4 regions of the Streptomyces sp. CAU 1734 genome follow, and region 2 is predicted to be linked to each of the others. Evidence: riboswitches for the same ligand, from Rfam matches in the RefSeq annotation. Region 2 holds a riboswitch; each other region holds the start of a gene.
The links. Region 2 has a riboswitch for cobalamin ahead of AAFN69_RS24720 (cobalamin biosynthesis protein). Riboswitches for the same ligand answer to the same signal wherever they lie in the genome.
Positions count from the first base shown of each region.

Region 1: linked by a shared signal. The riboswitch ahead of AAFN69_RS07635 (prenyltransferase/squalene oxidase repeat-containing protein) and the one ahead of AAFN69_RS24720 (cobalamin biosynthesis protein) in region 2 are both predicted to bind cobalamin.
Region 3: linked by a shared signal. The riboswitch ahead of AAFN69_RS30950 (DUF4430 domain-containing protein) and the one ahead of AAFN69_RS24720 (cobalamin biosynthesis protein) in region 2 are both predicted to bind cobalamin.
Region 4: linked by a shared signal. The riboswitch ahead of AAFN69_RS10655 (CbtB-domain containing protein) and the one ahead of AAFN69_RS24720 (cobalamin biosynthesis protein) in region 2 are both predicted to bind cobalamin.

Region 1 covers NZ_JBDQQP010000003.1:337,615-342,322, forward strand. The annotation lists gene AAFN69_RS07630 (hypothetical protein) at 1-448, opposite strand, end outside; gene AAFN69_RS07635 (prenyltransferase/squalene oxidase repeat-containing protein) at 445-3,240, opposite strand; cobalamin riboswitch at 3,349-3,486, opposite strand; cobalamin riboswitch at 3,584-3,660, shown strand; gene AAFN69_RS07640 (hypothetical protein) at 3,801-4,708, shown strand, end outside.
Region 2 covers NZ_JBDQQP010000013.1:54,141-58,848, forward strand. The annotation lists gene AAFN69_RS24710 (inorganic phosphate transporter) at 258-1,517, shown strand; gene AAFN69_RS24715 (hypothetical protein) at 1,530-1,754, shown strand; cobalamin riboswitch at 1,922-2,060, shown strand; gene AAFN69_RS24720 (cobalamin biosynthesis protein) at 2,177-3,136, shown strand; gene AAFN69_RS24725 (cobyric acid synthase) at 3,141-4,708, shown strand, end outside.
Region 3 covers NZ_JBDQQP010000021.1:25,375-30,082, reverse strand. The annotation lists gene AAFN69_RS30960 (tetratricopeptide repeat protein) at 1-387, opposite strand, end outside; gene AAFN69_RS30955 (hypothetical protein) at 384-824, opposite strand; gene AAFN69_RS30950 (DUF4430 domain-containing protein) at 1,188-1,673, opposite strand; cobalamin riboswitch at 1,817-1,954, opposite strand; gene AAFN69_RS30945 (cold shock domain-containing protein) at 2,177-2,590, opposite strand; gene AAFN69_RS30940 (DEAD/DEAH box helicase) at 3,237-4,708, opposite strand, start outside.
Region 4 covers NZ_JBDQQP010000005.1:9,988-14,695, reverse strand. The annotation lists gene AAFN69_RS10670 (SpoIIE family protein phosphatase) at 1-434, shown strand, start outside; gene AAFN69_RS10665 (DUF1775 domain-containing protein) at 427-1,218, opposite strand; gene AAFN69_RS10660 (histidine phosphatase family protein) at 2,490-3,071, opposite strand; cobalamin riboswitch at 3,120-3,261, shown strand; gene AAFN69_RS10655 (CbtB-domain containing protein) at 3,305-3,526, shown strand; gene AAFN69_RS10650 (CbtA family protein) at 3,542-4,300, shown strand; gene AAFN69_RS10645 (VOC family protein) at 4,477-4,708, shown strand, end outside.

The DNA.
Region 1 (4,708 bases), on a different contig from region 2:
CGGGCTTGTGGAGCATGGCGCCCAACTGGCTGTACTCCCAGGTGTCCTCGCCGGGGCCGGCATGCCAGTAGGACCAGTACGCGGAGGCCGGCGGGGTCAGCACGCAGTCGTCCTGCCGGGGCGTGGGGTACTGCCGGCCGCCCTGGTGACCGCTGTAGCCGATACGGCAGATGAAGGCCGGCCCGTCGTGGCCCGTACCGGTGGTCCGCCAGCCGCCCTGGTTGAGGAGTTCGTATCCGGTGGTGGGCGTCGTACCGCACGAGCGGTAGACGGGCCCTCCCCAGTGACTGAAGTCGACGGCGAGGACGGCGCCGGAGGAGGTGGTGCACCGCCCCATCGGCTGCGGGGCCGCCCCGGCCGGGGCGGCGGTGCCGGCGAGGGCCGCCGCGGTCAGCCCCAGGGCGGTGGCCGTACGGGCGAGGGCGCGCGGGGCGCGGCGGCCGGTCATGCCCGCCCTCCCGCGGTCTCGCCGCGCCTGCGGGCGATCCGGGTCGCGCCCCAGCCGCCGAGGACCAGGAGCACGGCCGCGCCGGCGAGAGCGATGACCCGCGACCCGGTCGAGGCGAGACTTCCGCCGCCCGTACCGCCGTCCGGGCCCCCGGTGGTGCCCGGGCCCCCGGCGGATCCGGAGCCCTGGGTGTCCCCGCCGGGCGTGACGATCTCGGGTGTGGAGGGGGAGGGCCGGGGGGAGGCGCTCGGCACCGGCTCGGGGGTGGTGCCGCTCAGATCACGGGTGAGCAGACCGAAGGAGATGCCGGTGGCGCCGCCGACGGCCTGCGCGGAGGCGCGGACGTCCGATCCGGGCTGTCCGCCCTTGGCGACATTGAAGCCGCCGTCCTTGTTCTGCTGCGAGGCGAGGAACTTGCGGGCCTTCACGAGGTGGCCCGCGTACTTCCCGGCGTCCAGCGACAGGCCCTGAACGGCGAGCGCCGCGGAGTTCACCGAGTTTCCGGAGGCGCCCGAGAAGCCGCCGTCGGCGAGCTGCTGTCCGGCCAGCCAGGCGAGGGCCTTGTCCACGGCCGCCCGCGAGTCCGCGTCGGGGAGCAGGTCCAGGGTCATCGCGGCCATCGCCGTGGAGTCGACCTCGCTCTCGCTCTTCTCGCCGATGAGGCTGGGCCAGGCGCCCGTCGACGGATCCCGGAGGCTCTTCAGATAGGCGATCGGCCCGGCCGCCGCGGTGGTCTCGCCCGCCCTCACCTGGGCGATGACGCCGAGGGACTGGGAGAAGACGGAGGTGGCCCAGGTGTAATTGCCCTTGGCCGCGCATTTCCTGGGGGTGGCCGGGGTCGCCGCCGGGCAGATGCCCTCGGCGAGCGCGGCGATCAGATCCCGCCCGCCAAAGTCGCGCGGGTCGCGGCCCACGGACTCGGCGAGCACCGCGGCCTTCCCGATGAACCCGCCACCGGCGTGGTCCGTACCGATCCCCGTCCAGTCGTGGAGGTCGCGGCCCCCGGCGTCCTCGCCGCCCTTGTCGAGGAAGTCGACGATATTGCGCAGGGTGGCGTTGTCGTGACCGGTGGCGGCGAGCGCGTACGCCCCGTCGATGGTCAGGCCGAACTCCGCGAAACCGGGGCTGGACTCGTAGTGGCGGCCCCGGATCAGCCGCTTGTGGTCGGTGAGATAGGCGGACCCCTTCCTCAGGTCCGGGCCTTCACCAGGCGGTGTGGTGGGCGGCTTGGTCGGTGTGGTCGGCGGCGCCGGTTCCCTGGTGGTCAGCGACACCAGATCGCTCTTCGCGCCGGCGATGACGGCCGCGGTGGTGGCGTACAGAAGCGGCTCGGTGACGCCCTCCTCGAAGGCGAAGCCGCCCCCGGGAAGCTGCTGCCGCGAGAGCCAGGAGACACCCGCGTTCGCATGGGCCCGGTCACCCAGGGCGCGCAGGGTCTGGGCCACCCAGCCCGTGGCGTGGGCGCTGCCCGGCACGCTGTAGGACGCCGCGGGCCAGGCGCCGGTCGGGAACTGCGCCTTCTTGAGCGAGGAGCGGGCCCTGGTCACCACCGCGGTGTGCCCGCCGGCCCGCTGGAGGGCGAGAGCCACGAGCGCGGTGCTCCCGGCCTCGCTCTCGCACACCTGGCCGTCCAGGATCAGGAAGCTGGGGAATCCTCCGTCGTCGCACTGGAGCCCGGCCAGCCGGGCCACCGCGTCGGCCGGCGGCTTCACGCCGCCGCTCAGCAGCGCGATCACGGCCAGGGTCTGGCCCTCGGTCTGTCCGGTCGTGCGGAAGTCGCCCTTGGTCGCGCAGCCGGGGACGGGCTGCGGCGCGTCGGCGCCGCTGAGGCAGACATTCGCCATGAGGTCGCCGAGGAGATCCCGGCCGCCGAAGGCCCGGGGGTCCTTGCCGGCGGCTTCGGCGACGAGGGCGAGACGGGCGGCGGCGCCGGCGTCCGGCGCCTCGTCCTTCCCGGCGGGGTAGGCGTACGCGGCGGTGTGCTCCGGTCTGCCGAGGAAGCCGGCGATCCTGCGGACCGCGGGATTCTCGTTGTCGAGCGCGGCCAGCGCGTAGGCGACCTCGGTGGTGGCGGGGTAGTTCGGCGCGGTGTCGCCCTCGGCGACGACACGCTGCCCGTTGGTCAGCCGCTCGGTGAGCCAGCGGCTCGCGGCGGGCAGATCGACGGTACCGGGAGGCACGTTCGGCGCGGCCGGGTCGCCCGGGGCCGGCGGGTCGCCGCCCTCCGCGCGGACGTCGTCGGGGGTGAACGCGGGCCTGCCCTTGGTGCCGCCGCCGATGTCCGTGCCGCCGTAGACCCAGGCGTCGACATCGCCCGGCCCGAGTGTGCGGGACATGGCACCCAGCGGGCTGTAGGTCCATTTCCGCTGGCCGGGCGAGGCGGTCCAGTACGACCAGTAGGCGGTTGCCTGAGGCGTGAGGACACAGTCGTCCTCGGCCGGCGTGGGGTACTTCTTCCCGGCGTCGAAGGCGCCGCTGCCGATGCGGCAGACGAACGCCGGACCGTCGTGTTCGGTGCCCACCGTGCCGAAACCGCCCGACTGGAGCAGTTCGTAGCCGGTCGTGGGGGTGGTGTCGCAGCCGCGCACCACCGGACCGCCCCAGGGACCGAAGTCCACGGCGACGATGGCGCCGGAGGTGCGGGTGCACCGCTCGATCGGATCGGCGCTCGCCGGAGAGGAGGCCGTGAAATATGTCACGCCCGTACCGAGTGTCAGAAATGCGGCGGTCACGAGGGACAGCAGGCGCTGTCCTGATCCCGACCACCGTTTCGTCTGCTGTCCGGTCCCCACCGCGGCCCCTCGTCTCTGCCGGGCGGCTGCATGCGTGGCGATGCGCCCCGCACGGCCGTTGACCATGAGCAGGCGGCGATGACCACACCGTAATCCGCGACGGCGTTCCTCGTGCTGAATCCCCGCTCCAGGCATTCCGGCTCACCCGGGACGATCGGGTCTACGGTTGCGGGTCAGCGCCGGATTTCGACCGGCTTCCCCTGGTGCCGAGTGTTTATCAGCCGGAGTGCAACACGAATCCGATGGGCCGTCAAGACGGCGCGCTCCTCGGCGGCGGTGGGGCGGAACACCCTTGCCCTGGCGTGTATTTGGACACTCGGGTAGCGTCCTGGGCTGCCACATGGGGGAATCCGGTGCGAGGCCGGAGCTGACGCGCAGCGGTATGGGACGGCCGGGAGCCGTCTCCGAGCCCGAATGCCCATGGGGCGACGCAGTACAGGAAGCCGTACCACGCGATCCGGACGGCGGCTCCTCGGGCCATGCCCGGCCGCGCCGGCGGATGCGGTCGTGCCCGGCATGCGCGGGAGCGGCCGGCCCTCGCCGACTCCAGGAGCTGGCACATGTCCCGTCCCCGTACCCCCCGCCGCCTCGCGTTCGCGATGCCCGCGGCGCTCACGGCCCTCGCCCTCACCGCGCTGCCCGCCTTCGCGACCTCGACGCCCGCGCAGATCGCCACGTCCAAGACCAACGGTGTCGCCCACCTCAAGTCGCTCCAGGCCGCCGACGGTTCCTATGCCGGGTCCGGCCTCTCCAACGAGTGGGCGTTCAGCGCCCTCGCCGCCGCAGGCACGGCCGTCGTGGACGTCGCCCCGGGCGGTGACACCACCAAGAACGCCAGAACCGTCTACCGCGATCTGATCTCCACCGCCGCCTGGCCGTCGGCGGCCCCGGTGGTCACCGACTACGAGCGAGGCGCGCTCAACGCCTACGCCGCGGGCATCGACCCGGCGCGTGTCTCGGCCTCGCGCAACCTCATCGCGAACATCTACGGGTACTGGCAGACGGCCGAGGCGGGGTACTTCGGCCCGTCCGCGAACTTCAACGGCACCGTCTTCGCCGCACTCGCGCTGGGCGGTGCCAGGACCCGGACGGGCACCACCCGCGTCCCGCAGGCCCTGACCACCTCGATGGTCACCCGGATCCGGGCCAACCAGCACAACGACGGCGGCTGGACGTACCAGAAGGTGGAGGGCAACCCCACCGCCATCAACTCCGCGAGCGATGTGGACATGACCGGTGCCGCGATGGCCGCCCTGTGTGTCTCCGGCGTCCCGAACACCGACACGGACGTCGTCCAGGCCAAGAACTTCCTCAAGGGCAAGCTGGTCAGCGCCTCCGGTGCCTTCAGCTCCCTCTACGGGGTCAACACCAGCTCCAACGGCTGGGGCGTCGCCGGTCTGAACGCCTGCGGCATCAACCCGCAGTCGGCGGAGTTCACCACGCCCCACGGCAAGACGCCGGTCGACTT
Region 2 (4,708 bases):
ACTGGAATCCTGTCAGGCGTCGCCCTGCGCGCACAGGGTGCGACCGTGGGCCACAACAGGCAGATATCCCTAAAAGGTGATGGAAGCCACTTTCTGTCGGCTCAGCTCCGCCGAGCCCGTCCGCACAGCCCCTCCGGACGGAAGCGGAAGGAAAAACCCCGCATGGGGACACCCCGAATCCGACCCCAGTTCACCTTCCGTTCACCCAGGTTACTTACGTTCGCCGGGCCACTGACGTCCAAAGATTGCCTGGGTAAATGGAACACATCACGCTGCTGCTCGCGATTGTGATCGTGACGGCTCTCGTGTTCGATTTCACGAACGGTTTCCACGACACCGCCAACGCGATGGCGACGACCATCTCGACCGGCGCGATGAAGCCCAAGTCCGCGGTGGCCATGTCCGCCGTGCTCAACCTCGTCGGCGCGTTTCTCTCGGTGGAGGTCGCCAAGACGATCTCCAGCGGAATCGTCAACGAGTCAGGCATAACACCAGAAGTGATCTTCGCGGCGCTCGTCGGCGCCATCCTCTGGAATCTTCTGACCTGGCTGGTCGGCCTGCCGTCCAGCTCCTCGCACGCCCTCATGGGCGGCCTGATCGGCGCCACGATCGCCTCGGTCGGCGTCAGCGGAGTCAACGGCGGCACCGTCGTCACCAAGGTGCTGATCCCCGCGATCGCCGCCCCCCTGGTCGCCGGCATCGGCGCGTACCTCGCCTCCCGGCTGACCTACAAGCTCGGTCAGAAGACCGATGAGAAGGCCACCGCGAAGGGCTACCGCGCCGGTCAGATTGCCTCGGCCGGTCTGGTCTCGCTGGCGCACGGCACCAATGACGCGCAGAAGACGATGGGCATCATCACGCTGGCCCTGGTCGCCGGCAATGTGCTCGCCCCCGGCTCGAACCCCCCGATGTGGGTCATCGTCTCCGCCGGTGTCGCCATCGCGCTCGGCACCTACCTCGGCGGCTGGCGCATCATCCGCACCATGGGCAAGGGCCTGACCGACCTCCAGCCGCAGCAGGGCTTCGCCGCCCAGACCAGCGCGGCCAGCGTCATCCTCGCCTCCTCCAACCTCGGCTTCTCGCTCTCAACCACGCACTCCTGCTCCGGCGCGGTGATGGGTGCCGGTCTGGGCCGCAAGGGCGGTGTGGTCCGCTGGTCCACCGCCACCCGGATGTTCGTCGCCTGGGGTCTGACCCTCCCGGCCGCCGGTCTGGTGGCCGCGGGCTCCGAGTACGTGACCAAGCAGGGCGACTGGGGCGTCGCCGTCGTCGCCGCCTTCCTGGTCCTGTCGTCCGCCGCGATCTGGATCTACTCCCGCCGCCAGGTGGTCGACCACACCAACGTCAACGAGGTCGACGAGACGGGCGAGCAGCCCGGCGTCGTGACCACCGCCATCGCGGCCGTCACCCCGCCCCCGGCCGGCCAGGTCGCCGTCCACGACGACTTCAAGACCACCATCCCCTCCCCCACGGCCAACGCCTCCGAGAACGGCCCGGCCAGCCCGGCCGCGGTGTAAGGACAGATCCGTATGAAAATCGACTGGGCAGCCCTCGGCTCCGTCTTCGGCGTGAGCCTCGTCGCCACCGTCGCTCTGGTGGGCCTCTTCGTCATGGGCATCATCGGACTGAGCAAGCAGGCCCCGGCCGACGGCCAAGGCGGTTCCTCCGTGGCCCTGGCCCGGACCGGCGCGTACGCCTGCTTCGCGGCCTGCCTGGCCGCGGTGAGCTACGGGATCTACCTGATCGTCACCTGATACGGCGATCCGGCGGCTGAGCGTGTGCGTGTCACACCGCGGCCGCCGTCCGTCCCGGCCGGCGGGCCGGTCACCTTCTGCGGGGGTGACCGGCCCGTTTGTCATTTCCGCCGGTGGGGTGTGGGCCGCAGCACACTGTCCCGCCGCAGGTCAACGGCAGGTTGACGGGTGTTCTCGCCGCGTGGTGGACTGCCCGGGCCATTACGGCGGCAGCAGAGGAAGCCGGTGCAAATCCGGCGCGGTCCCGCCACTGTCACCGGGAGAGATCCCGGAAGCCAGGAACTCTCGCCGCCGATCAGTCGAACCAGGGCGCGGACACCCTGAGTGAGGACACGAAGCCATGCCCGGCCGCGGTTCAGCCCCTGCCCCAGTGACACCCCCGGCATCACGGGCCGCCCGGACCGGAACCGCGGTCTGAGCGGATGCGTGCCGACCGGGTATTCGCGTACGGCGCCACCGCCGGTCTCATCGGCGATCTGCTGCTCGGCGACCCCCGCCGGGGGCATCCGGTCGCCGCGTTCGGCCGGGCCGCCGGCGCCGTCGAACAGGCTCTGTGGCGGGACCACCGGGGCTGGGGCGCACTGCACACCGCCGTCTGCGCGGGCGGTACCGTCGCCGCCGCCGCGCTGCTCGCGCGCGGGGTGCGCCGGAGTCCCGCGCTCTCCGCGGCGCTGACCGCCGGCACCACCTGGACCGTCCTCGGCGGTACGTCGCTGGCCCGCGAGGCCCGCACCATCGGGGCCGCTCTCACCGCCGGTGATGTGACGGCCGCCCGGGCGCGGCTGCCGCATCTGTGCGGGCGCGACCCGCAGTCGCTGGACGAGCGGGGGATCGCGCGCGCCGTGGTCGAGTCCGTCGCCGAGAACACCTCCGACGCCGTCGTGGGCGCCCTGGTGTGGGGGACCCTCGCCGGTGTGCCCGGACTGGCCGGTTTCCGGGCGGTGAACACCCTGGACGCGATGGTGGGGCACAAATCCCCCCGGTACCGGCGATTCGGCTGGGCCTCGGCGCGGCTGGACGATGTCGTGGGATGGCCCGGTGCCCGGCTGACGGCCGGGCTCGCGGTGCTCGCGGGCGGGGACCCGGTGCGGGCCGTACGGGCCTGGCGGGCCGACGCGCACCGCCATCCGAGCCCCAACGCCGGACCGGTGGAGGCGGCCTTCGCGGGCGCCCTGGGCGTACGGCTGGGCGGCACTCTCGCGTACGGCGGCCGGGTCGAGCACCGGCCGGTGCTCCACGGGGAGGGGCGGCCGGTGGAGGCCGCCGACATCGAACGGGCGGTCCGGCTGTCGCGGCGGGTGAGTGTGCTGGCGCTGGGCGCCGGTCTCGCGGGACGGCTGCTGTGGCGGCGTGTGGTGCGGACCGACAGGGAAGGGAAGTGACCCGGTGAACGGGCGCGGACGGGGCGGCGGGCTGCTGGTCGCCGGTACGACATCCGATGCGGGCAAGAGCGTGGTCACCGCCGGGATCTGCCGCTGGCTGGTGCGGCGCGGGGTGAAGGTGGCCCCCTTCAAGGGGCAGAACATGTCCCTCAATTCCTTTGTGACCCGGGAGGGCGCGGAGATCGGCCGGGCGCAGGCGATGCAGGCGCAGGCCGCCCGGGCCGAGCCGAGCGCGCTGATGAATCCGGTGCTGCTGAAGCCCGGCGGTGACCGCAGCAGCCAGGTGGTCCTCATGGGCAAGCCGGTGGGTGAGCTGAGTGCGCGCGGCTACCACGGCGGACGCCAGGAGGCCCTGCTCTCCACGGTGGTGGGGTGTCTGGAGGAGCTGCTGAGCACCCATGACGCCGTGATCTGCGAGGGCGCGGGCAGTCCGGCCGAGATCAATCTGCGGCGGACCGACATCGTGAACATGGGTGTCGCACGGGCCGCGCGGCTCCCGGTGCTGGTGGTCGGCGACATCGACCGGGGCGGTGTCTTCGCCTCCTTCTTCGGCACCACGGCGCTGCTGAGCGCCGAGGACCAGAGCCTGGTGGCGGGGTATCTGGTCAATAAATTCCGGGGCGATGTCTCGCTGCTGGAGCCCGGCCTGGACATGCTCGAAGGGCTCACCGGGCGGCGGACCTACGGGGTGCTGCCGTACGCGGGCGGGCTCGGCATCGACGAGGAGGACGGGCTGCGGGTCTCGCTGCGGGGTGCCGTGCGGGAGTCCGCCGTGACGGCTCCGGTCGGTGAGGACGTACTGCGGGTCGCGGTGTGCGCGGTGCCGCTGATGTCCAACTTCACGGATGTGGACGCGTTGGCGGCCGAGCCGGGGGTGATCGTGCGCTTCGTGGACCGACCGGAGGAGCTGGCGGACGCGGATCTGGTGATCGTGCCGGGAACCCGGGGCACGGTACGGGCGTTGGAGTGGCTGAGGGAGCGGGGGCTGGCGCGGGAGTTGGCGCGCAGGGGGGCCGAGGGGCGGCCGGTGCTGGGGATTTGCGGTGGGTTCCAGATGCTGGGTGAACACATCGAGGACGAGGTCGAGTCGCGGGCGGGCTCCGTGGCGGGGCTCGGGCTGCTGCCCGTGCGGGTGCGGTTCGCGGCGGGCAAGACACTCGCGAGGCCGGTGGGCACGGCGCTGGGCGAGCGGGTGGAGGGGTATGAGATCCACCATGGCGTCGCGGAGGTTCTGGGCGGGGAGGCGTTTCTGGACGGCTGCCGGGTCGGGGAGGTGTGGGGCACCCACTGGCACGGTTCGCTGGAGAGCGACGGCTTCCGGCGGGCGTTTCTGCGGCGGGTGGCGAGCGCCGCGGGGCGGCGTTTCACGCCCGCTCCCGACACCTCCTTCGCGGCGCTGCGCGAGGAGCAGCTGGACCGGCTCGGCGATCTCGTGGAGGAGCACGCGGACACGGACGCGCTCTGGCGGCTGATCGAGGGCGGGGCGCCCGCGGGGCTTCCCTTCATCGCTCCGGGCGCGCCCCCGGATCCTCGTACGGCGGGGGATGCCGGTGTGCCCGCGGGGATTCCGGC
Region 3 (4,708 bases), on a different contig from region 2:
TTCCATCGAGCGGCGGGCCACCTCGTCGGCGAAGCGGGTCTTGCCCTGCCCGCCGCCCCCGTGGATGAGCTGAATGCGGATCGCGCCGCCGGTCAGGCGCCAGGTGTGGAAGGCGTCCATCTCCGCCTCCCGCCGGCGGAAGGGGACCACTCCGTTGCCCGCCTTGAGGAGCCGGCTGGGCTGGGTCCGCGCGTCCACCCAGGTGAGGAGCTCGGGGACGGCGGGCCAGGGGGTGAGCCGGTAGGGGGTGCCGGTGACGAGGACGATGTCCTGTCCGGCGATGTGCACGGTCGCGTGGTCGCGGGCCGAGACGGCTCCGACCGACACGGAGGAGTGCGCGCCGGGCGGGCGCCCGGCCCCGGCGGCGGAATCCGGTCCCCCGCTCACCCCCGGTGGTTCTCCGTCACATCGCCGCCCGCGACGACGGACCGTCCCTCGTCCCGCACCGTGACGCTGTGCACCGTGACATGGGTGATGCGGTTGATGATCTGCTCCCGCTGCCGCTCCTCGGGGATCCGGGGCGCGAGCTCGTCGCGGACCAGGGCGATCACGGCTTCCCGGGCCTCGGGGTGGTCGCGGAGCAGCATCCGGAAGTTGTTCTGCCAGTCCTCGGCCAACTGCTCCCGGCGGAGGGCGACCCGGTCATCGGCCGGGGTGTCCGCGGCGGCGGCCTCGATGGCCCGGGCGTCCTCGTCGAGGGCGAGCGCGATGCTCTCGGTCCGCCCCTGCGGAGTGAAGCGCTGCCAGAGACCTATCACCGCCTGGCGGGCCTCGGCCCATGCCTCGGCGGTGATCGCGGACACCACGGCGGTTCCCGCTGCCAACAGCAAAGGATCCACATCTGCCCCCTGTGACCTTGGCGCGTGGCTGAAACTGTAGCCCGTTTCCATCGCTGAAATCCGGTATGCCGGAAGATTGGTGACCCTGGGGCGAAAGGGGCCGGTGATGCCGTGCCGGCGGAGCCTCACCGCGCTCACCAGCGCGTCGAACAGGGGGTGTTCGAGCTGTGGGCGACCGGCCGGCGGTGCGCCGGTCCGGCCCCGGGCGAGGGGGCGGACCGGCGCACCCGGCCGGGCCGTCTCGCACGGATCGGGCTGGACCGGGGAGCGGGGGCGCCACCCGGGCCGCCGGGCCCGGGTGGCCTGCGTGCCGGGCACGCGAGCCCGGCAAGATCCGTGAGAGACGGCCTAGAAGGCGGTCCAGGTGAAGGCGACCTTGTCGCCGGCGTTCAGCTTGAACTGGCAGCCGCCGACCGGGGTGGAGACACCGTTCACGGAGATGTTCCAGTACGCGGAGGGGCCGCCGCTGACACCCTTGACGCTCTCGACGAAGTAGTCGTCGAAGGAGGGGTACCAGGTGCCGTCCCAGGTGAAGTGTCTCTTCCGCGCGGCGTCGTCGAGCGCCGCGGTCGGCGTGGGCACGGGGGTGGCGTACTGCCCGCCATTGGTGCCGTCACACTTGTGGGTGCCGCCCGTCGCGGGGGTCACGTCGTGGCCCTTGGTGCGGATGCTCCCCTTGAAGAGCCTGCCCTCGGGGCCCTGCACGGTGAGGGTGACCCTGACGGGCTTGTTGGTGTCGACGGTCCCGGTGGTGGCGACGGCGGGGGTCGCGGTGAGGGTGAGGCCGAGTACTGCGGCGGATATCACGGCACGGCGGGCGAGTGTCTGGCGCACGGTGGGGCCTTTCGGGCAGGGGGTCCGCCGCACGACCCCACACGACCCGGGATCCGTCCGGTTCCGGTCCGCCGGTGGGCGGGCCGGGCACCGGGGTGCCGGTGGATCGGGGGCTCCGCGCTGCAGACCGTGACAGTGGGAAGCGACGCGCGCGGCACACCGGGCGGTCCGGCTCGCAGCGCGGGAGCGCTGCTCACGGTTGCAGGTCAGCGCCGGATTCCCACCGGCTTTCCCCGACGTGTGCGCATGAAATTGTCCACCCCGGTACGGACCGGAGCAGACGCATCGTAGCCCGAACATCGCGGTGTACCAGGGGATTTGGCGTACTTCGCCGCGGCGGACGGCGGCCGGGCCGGGAAGCGGGAGCACGGCAGGGCGGCGGAACGCGGCGGAACCGGGAGTGCGACAGGGGCGCAACGCGGCGGAACCGGGCGCCGTCAGGGCACCCGGTTCCGGTTCACTTCACTCTCCCGCACTCGGCTCGGCCCGGCGGGCAAGGCCGGTCAGCCCTCGGTCCAGCCGTGGCGCTTGCCGAACTGCACCATCTCATTGCGGATCCGCAGAATCTGATCCCCGGTCAGCGAGGGCACGGCCGCGAGAAGGAGCTCGGTCACATCCCGCGAGAATTCACTGACACTGAGCACATCGCACATGGGATCCTCGCCGTCCAGATGCCTGGCCGCGGCCGGCACCGCGGGAGCGGCGCCCACGGCCCCCTTCGCGAGCCGGACGGACGACGCCTTCAGACCGCGGTCACCCATCTCGATCTCGAATTCGACCGCGACACCCGAATGCACCTGCGACTCGGGCATCAGCATGTCGTTCACATGAAGGAATACATCCTCCCCGCCGTGATCGGGAGCGATGAATCCATAACCCCGTACACCGTCGAAACGCACCACACGACCAGCTACCACGACAACCCCCAACAAGCATCGGGCCCCGTGCCCGATGAACCATTGCCCGATGATAGCGGGGCGGCATCCCGACCGCGATATGCGGAGCCCCGGCGCACGGGCGCGAGAGGGCCCTCGGCGGCACCGCCGCCCGCCGGGACGCCCGTGCCGGACTTCGTCGCCCGGCAGGGCGGCGGCGGGCCGGTGGGGCGGCTCACAGGGGGCGTACGGGGGTCTCCGCGAGCCCCGGCCGGGCCGCCGCCCGCCCGCCCCGGCGTCCGGCGGAACACGTGCGGCGCACCGGGAAGACGCCGACGGGTACGGCTGATTCGCCCGTTTCCCCCGCCGGAATGCATGACCGCGAAAGCGATCCGGCCGGACGGGAGGACAGCGGGCGGGAAAGCCGGATTCCGCCCCGCATCGGGCGATGAATCCGGTGCAGCCATATTCGGCATTCCGGCCCTTACGAGCCGGAGCTCATCATCCTCTTTCAGTACCGCGTCAATACCGGGTCACCGATGAGACGGCAAGGGACGGTACTCGGCAGAGGCGGCCATTGCCGCAAACGCGGACAGGACGCCTCGGCGAGACGTCCTGTCGGGGGCTCTCCCCGGCGGGTGCCGGAGAGAGCCGTACGGCATCGGGCCCCGGCCGGGGCCCCGGTGGATCAGGCGCTGCGGCGGACCCGCGCGGCCTTGCGGGCCTCGGCGGTCTGGCGCGACTCCGCCGTGCGGCGGGAGGTGCCGGCGGCGCGGCCGGGCTGGCCCGGGCGGGTGCCCCGGCCGCGGAACGGCGCTCCGCCGCGCTGCTTGGGCCGCTGGACCACGGGCGCGCTGACGGTCACCGGTACACCGGAGGGGGCCTGCGCGCCGGTGATACGGCTCAGTTCGGCCTCGCCCGAGCGGACCTGGGTGGTCTGGGGGGCGATACCGGCGTCCGACATCAGCCGGTTCATCTCGCGGCGCTGCTCGGGCAGGACGAGGGTGACGACCAGTCCGGACTCACCGGCCCTGGCGGTACGGCCGCCGCGGTGCAGATAGTCCTTGTGGTCGGCCGGCGGGTCGACATTGACGACGAGGTCGAGATTGTCGACATGGATACCGCGCGCGGCGACATTGGTCGCCACCAGCACGGTCACATGACCCGTCTTGAACTGGTCGAGCGTGCGGGTGCGCTGGGACTGCGACTTGCCGCCGTGCAGGCCGGCCGCCCGCACACCGCTGCTCAGCAGGTGCTTGGTGAGCCGGTCGACCGCGCGCTTGGTGTCCAGGAACATGATCACCCGGCCGTCGCGGGCCGCGATCTCGGTGGTCGTGGCGAACTTGTCGGCCGCCTGCACATGGAGGACGTGGTGCTCCATCGTGGTGACCGCGCCCGCGGACGGGTCGACGGAGTGCACGACCGGGTCGTGGAGGTAACGGCGCACCAGCAGGTCGACATTGCGGTCGAGGGTGGCCGAGAACAGCATCCGCTGCCCGTCGTGGCGCACCTGGTCGAGCAGCTGGGTGACCTGCGGCATGAAGCCCATGTCGGCCATCTGGTCGGCCTCGTCGAGCACGGTGATGCGCACCCGGTCCAGGCGGCAGTCCTTGCGCTCGATCAGGTCCTTGAGGCGGCCGGGCGTCGCGACGACGATCTCCGCGCCGTCGCGCAGGGCACCGGCCTGGCGGCCGATGGAGAGTCCGCCGACCACGGTCGCCATGCGCAGCCGCAGCGCCTTGGCGTAGGGGGTGAGCGCGTCGGTGACCTGCTGGGCCAGCTCACGGGTGGGGACCAGCACCAGACCCAGCGGCTGCCGGGACTCGGCGCGCTCGCCCGCCAGCCGGGCGAGCAGCGCCAGGCCGAAGGCGAGGGTCTTGCCCGATCCGGTGCGTCCGCGGCCGAGCACATCGCGGCCCGCGAGCGAGTTCGGCAGGGTGGCGCCCTGGATGGGGAAGGGCTCGGTCACCCCGAGGCCGGTGAGCGTCTTCAGCAGCTCCTCCGGCAGCTCCAGCTCGCTGAAGGCGGCGACCGGCGGAAGCGCGGGGGTGATGGTGTCCGGTACGGCGAACTCGCCCTGGAGCGCGGCGGGGCGTCGCCCCTGGCCGCCGGAACGGTTGTTCTGACCGCCGGAGCGGCCGCCCTGGCCGCCGGAACGGC
Region 4 (4,708 bases), on a different contig from region 2:
TCCTCCCGGAGCGCCCCCGCGACGACATCGCCCTCCTGGTCGGACGCACCCGGGTGCTCGACGCCACCCGGGTGGCCGAATGGGAGGTCCCCTCCGACCCGTCCGCCGTCGGCGAGGTGCGCGCCGCCGTCACCCGCACCCTCACCGAGTGGAATCTGGAGGAGGAGGCGTTCACCACCGAGCTGATCCTGAGCGAGCTGGTCACCAACGCGATCCGGTACGCGATCGGCCCCATCCGGGTCCGCCTCATCCGGGACCGCGCGCTGATCTGCGAGGTGTCGGACCACAGCAGCACCTCCCCGCATCTGCGCCAGGCCGCGAGCACCGACGAGGGCGGCCGGGGACTCTTCCTGGTGGCCCAGTTCGCCCAGCGCTGGGGCACCCGCTACACCCCGGACGGCAAGGTGATCTGGACGGAACAGGCGATCACCTGACGGCCTGGCTGCGGCGCTTGACCAGCCAGATGATCACGCCGATCACGACGACGGCCACGCCTCCGAGGACGATCAGGAGCACCGTGCCGCCCTTGCCGTCGCTGTCGCTGTCACCGGACTTGGGCTTCGGCTTGGCCGCCGCCTGGGTGTCCACCTGCCCGTCGGCCCCCGGTGTCGCGGACGCCGGCGCCCCCGGTGTCGCGGACGGGGCCGGAGTCCCCTGGCTCTCCGAGGTCACCGGCGACTCGGTGGCCGGCGCCACCCCGCTCTTCGGGGTGGACCCCGGGGTCGGGCTCTTGAGCTTCAGCACCGGCGCCGGATTCTCCAGCTTCGCCCCGCCCCGGGGCTCCTCGATCCAGCGCGCGATCTTGCCGTCGCCGTAGGTCTCCACGGTCTTGAAGACCAGCGACTTCGCGTCCGGCAACTGCTTGACCACAATGCTGTAGACCGCGTCCACACCCACCGCGAGCGGCTTCCCGCCGAGGATGTATCCGCCCTGGGCCTGCGCGAACTTCCAGCCCTTGGGCGCCTTCCCCAGGCTCACCTCCCCCACCGATATGCCCGCCGGCAGCGCCACTTGGAGCTTGGCGATCCCCGCGGTGTCCGACTCGGCCTCCGAGTGGAAGGTGATCGTGACGTTCTTCGCCAGCGCGCGGGGGTTGGAAGCGGACACTCCGGCGTGTGCCGCGGCCGGTCCCGCGCCGATGACAACCGCACCGATGGCGGCGGCGCCGGCGAGGGCGGTACCGACGAGACGGGTGCGGCGGACTGTGGGGTTGCTCATGGTTCTCCTCGAACGAACAGATCATGGGAACGCCCACCGGTCCCGGCACGCGCCCGGGCGCGTGCCGGGACCGGCATCCGCGACGACACTGGCAACGGTGTGTTCGGTTCCCCATACATGGCGGCCCCATCATTCCCGACGGAGCCCGCCCGGGTCAGCGGTATCTCCCTAACGGTCGGGTGCGGATGCGGTGTTCTTCCGTGGCTCGGCCCCGGACCCGGGCGCGGCTGCCTCCGGCGGGGCGGAATCTTGTGCGCCCTCGCCCGTGGTGCGGGTCCCTTTCCGGGGCTCCGCCCCGGCCCCGGCGCGGCTGCCTCCGGCGGGGCTGAATTTTGTTGCCCTCGTTCGCGGGTGCGGGTCGGTGTGGGGGCGGTGTCGCGTCCGCCTTGTGCTGTCCGGGGTCCCGGGGTGCGGGTGTTTTCCCGGGGCTCCGCCCCGGACCCGGCGCCTCAATCGCCGGCGAGGCTGAATTTGCTTGCCCTCGTTCACGGGTGCGGGCGGGTGCGTGGGCGGTGTCGCGTCCCCGCCCGCGTCGTTCGGGGTCCCGGGTGCGGGGCTCTTCTTGTGCGCCTCGTGCCCTGTGTTGTTCGGGTTGTCCGGGGTGCGGGCCTTCAGACGCCTTCGGCGCCTTGCGGTGCCTCGGGGTCTTGTTCCGTTCACTCCCCTCCGGGGCGCGGGTACGGGGCGGGAGTGCTTGTGTCATGGCGGCCTGGGGGTCCTCCGGGCTCGACTCCTCAGAGCCGGCGGAAACCGGCCCACTTGTCCTGCGTACCCCGGTCTTACCGCCGGCTCTTCCGGGGACGACCCTGCACACCCCCTCCACGAGCGTCGCCCGATAAGCGGCCCCCCACCACCCCCGGGCTTGTTCTCGTGCGGGAGCGCCCGCCCAGAAGCACCCGCCCACTCTGACGCCCGTCACCCACTCACCCACGGGTGACGTTCCGGAGCGGGGTTCCCCGCCTTGTGAAACCGTCCCGGGACGCACGGACGGACAGACCACTGTCATCACGCACTGGGCTTACTCGCGGAAAGGGGGACGCGCAGGAGCGGTACTGGGGCATCAAGCGTGATTTGTGGCGCAAACCCGGGCGAACAGAACAAGACCGGGAGACCGCGCCGTAAATCATGCAGCCCCAGTACCGAACCGGAGCGGCACCCAACCCGCACACACAAGAACCCCACCCGGGGAAACAGGCAACCCGCACCAACAACAGCCCCGCCGAAGGCAGCCGCGCCGGACCCGGGGCCGAGCCCCGGAAACGCCACCCCAGCTACAGCCCCCACCCCACCCGCGCATTCCACCGCGCACCCCGCCCCGTCAGCTCCACCCCCCTCAGCGGCGCCACATCGAGCCGCCAGAAGACCTCCGTCCCCGCCCCGAGCGCGTGGACCAGGGCGGCGCGGATCACCGCGGCGTCGGCGACCGCCACAACCCGGCCGGAGTCCGGCGGCAGGGACTCCAGCCACGCGCCCACCCGCGCGCAGAGCTCCCGCAGGGTCTCCCCGCCGTGCGGCGCGGCCGACGGGTCGGTGAGCCACGCGGAGACCGCGTCGGGTTCGGCCCCGCTCACCTCGGCGAGGGTGCGGCCGTGCCAGCGGCCGAGCCGCCACTCCGTGAGCCCGGGCTCGACCCGCGCCGTGAGCCCCAACTCCGCGGCGGTCTCGCGGCACCGCAGCGAGGGCCCGCTCAGGGCATGGCCGGCGGCCGGCAGGGACCCGGCTGCGGCCCGCGCCGCCCGCGCCGCCCGCACGGCCCGCAGCCCCGCCGCGTCGAGCGGGGCATCCGCCTCGAACCGCGCCTCCCGCAGCGCCGCCGTCATCGCGGGTGAGACCAGCGTCAGCCGGATCGTCACCGCCACCTCCCGCTCATTCATTTTCGGCCACCACGCACCGTAGCGGACCGCCTCCGCAAGCGATACGGTCACGTGTACATGACGAAGGTCGGCGGAAGTCCGGTGGAAATCCGGCACGGTCGCGCCACTGTGTTCCCGTCCCGCGCCCGCGGGGCGGAGAGTCAGACCCGCCGCCCTCGCATCACGCACAAGGCACCACGACCGGGACGCGTGTTCCCTCAGGAGGTTCTGCCATGGCTCAGTCCGCTGTGCCCCCCAACGCCGGCGCCGCACCGGCCATCGCCCCGATATCGCTGAAGGCGATAGCTCCCTGGGCGGTCTTCTTCGGCATTCTGATGCTGGTCCTGCTCTACTTCGTCGGGGCGGAGCAGGGCGCGGTCTCGCTGGTCGCCGGTGAGACCGTGCACGAGTGGGTCCATGACGGGCGTCATCTTCTCGGCTTCCCCTGCCACTGAGGCGCGCGCTGATCCATGAACTCCATATCTGTGAGAGCCCTGCTGGTCCGCGGCATGCTCGCGGGCCTGATCGCGGGCGCGGCGGCCATGCTGGTCGCGTACTTCCTCGGTGAGGGTCCGGTCGACTCGGCCATCGCCTTCGAGGAGAGCAACAGTCATGAGCACGGCGGCGAGGAACTGGTCAGCCGGGTCATGCAGTCGACGGCCGGACTCGCCACCGGCGTGCTGGTCTTCGGTGTCGCCATCGGCGGCATCGCGGCCCTCGCCTACTGTGTGGCGCTCGGCCGGGTCGGGCGGTTCGGCCCGCGGGCCACGGCCGCGCTGGTGGCGCTCGGCGCGCTGGTGACGGTGTATGTGGTGCCGTACTTCAAGTATCCGCCGAATCCGCCGGCGGTCGGCGATCCGGACACCATCGGCCAGCGCACCGGGCTGTACTTCCTGATGATCGTGCTGAGTGTGCTGCTCGCGGTGGCCGCGGTGATTCTCGGGAAACGGCTGGTGCCCCGGCTGGGCACCTGGTGGGCGACGGTCGCCGCGGCGGCCGGCTTCGTCGTGGCGGTGGGGCTCGCCTATGCGTTCCTGCCGTCGTTCGACGAGGTGCCGAAGGGCTTCCCGGCCGCGGTGGTCTGGGAGTTCCGGCTGGCGACACTCGCCATCCAGGTGACCCTGTGGACGGTGTTCGGCCTGGTCTTCGGCCAGTTGGCGGAGCGGCTGCTCACGCCGGGGGCACGGGTGCCGGAGGCGGAGAGCGCGAGCCGGGCCGCGGCGAACTGAGCGGAAACGGATCGCGGCCCCGCGGCGAGGGGCCGCGATCCTCCCCGGGCGGCCCCGCCCGGGGCATGCCCGCGCCACGCACGCCCGCGCCGCACACGCCCGCGCCGCACACGCCCGCGCCACGCACGTCCGATTCGTTCAAGACCGGGCGCCCGGTCCCGTTCTACCGTGGCGCCATGACTCCACGTTTCGACTCCATCAGCCTCGTCGCGTCCGACATGGCCGCCTCGCTCGCCTTCTACCGCCGGCTCGGCCTCGACATCCCGCCCGGTGCGGAGACCGCCCCTCATGTCGAGGTGACCCTTCCCGGCGGCGTACGGCTGCTGTGGGACACCGAGGACGTCATCCGCTCCTTCGACCCCGGGTGGACCCCGCCGAGCGGTGGCGACCGCTCCGGGCTCGCCTTCC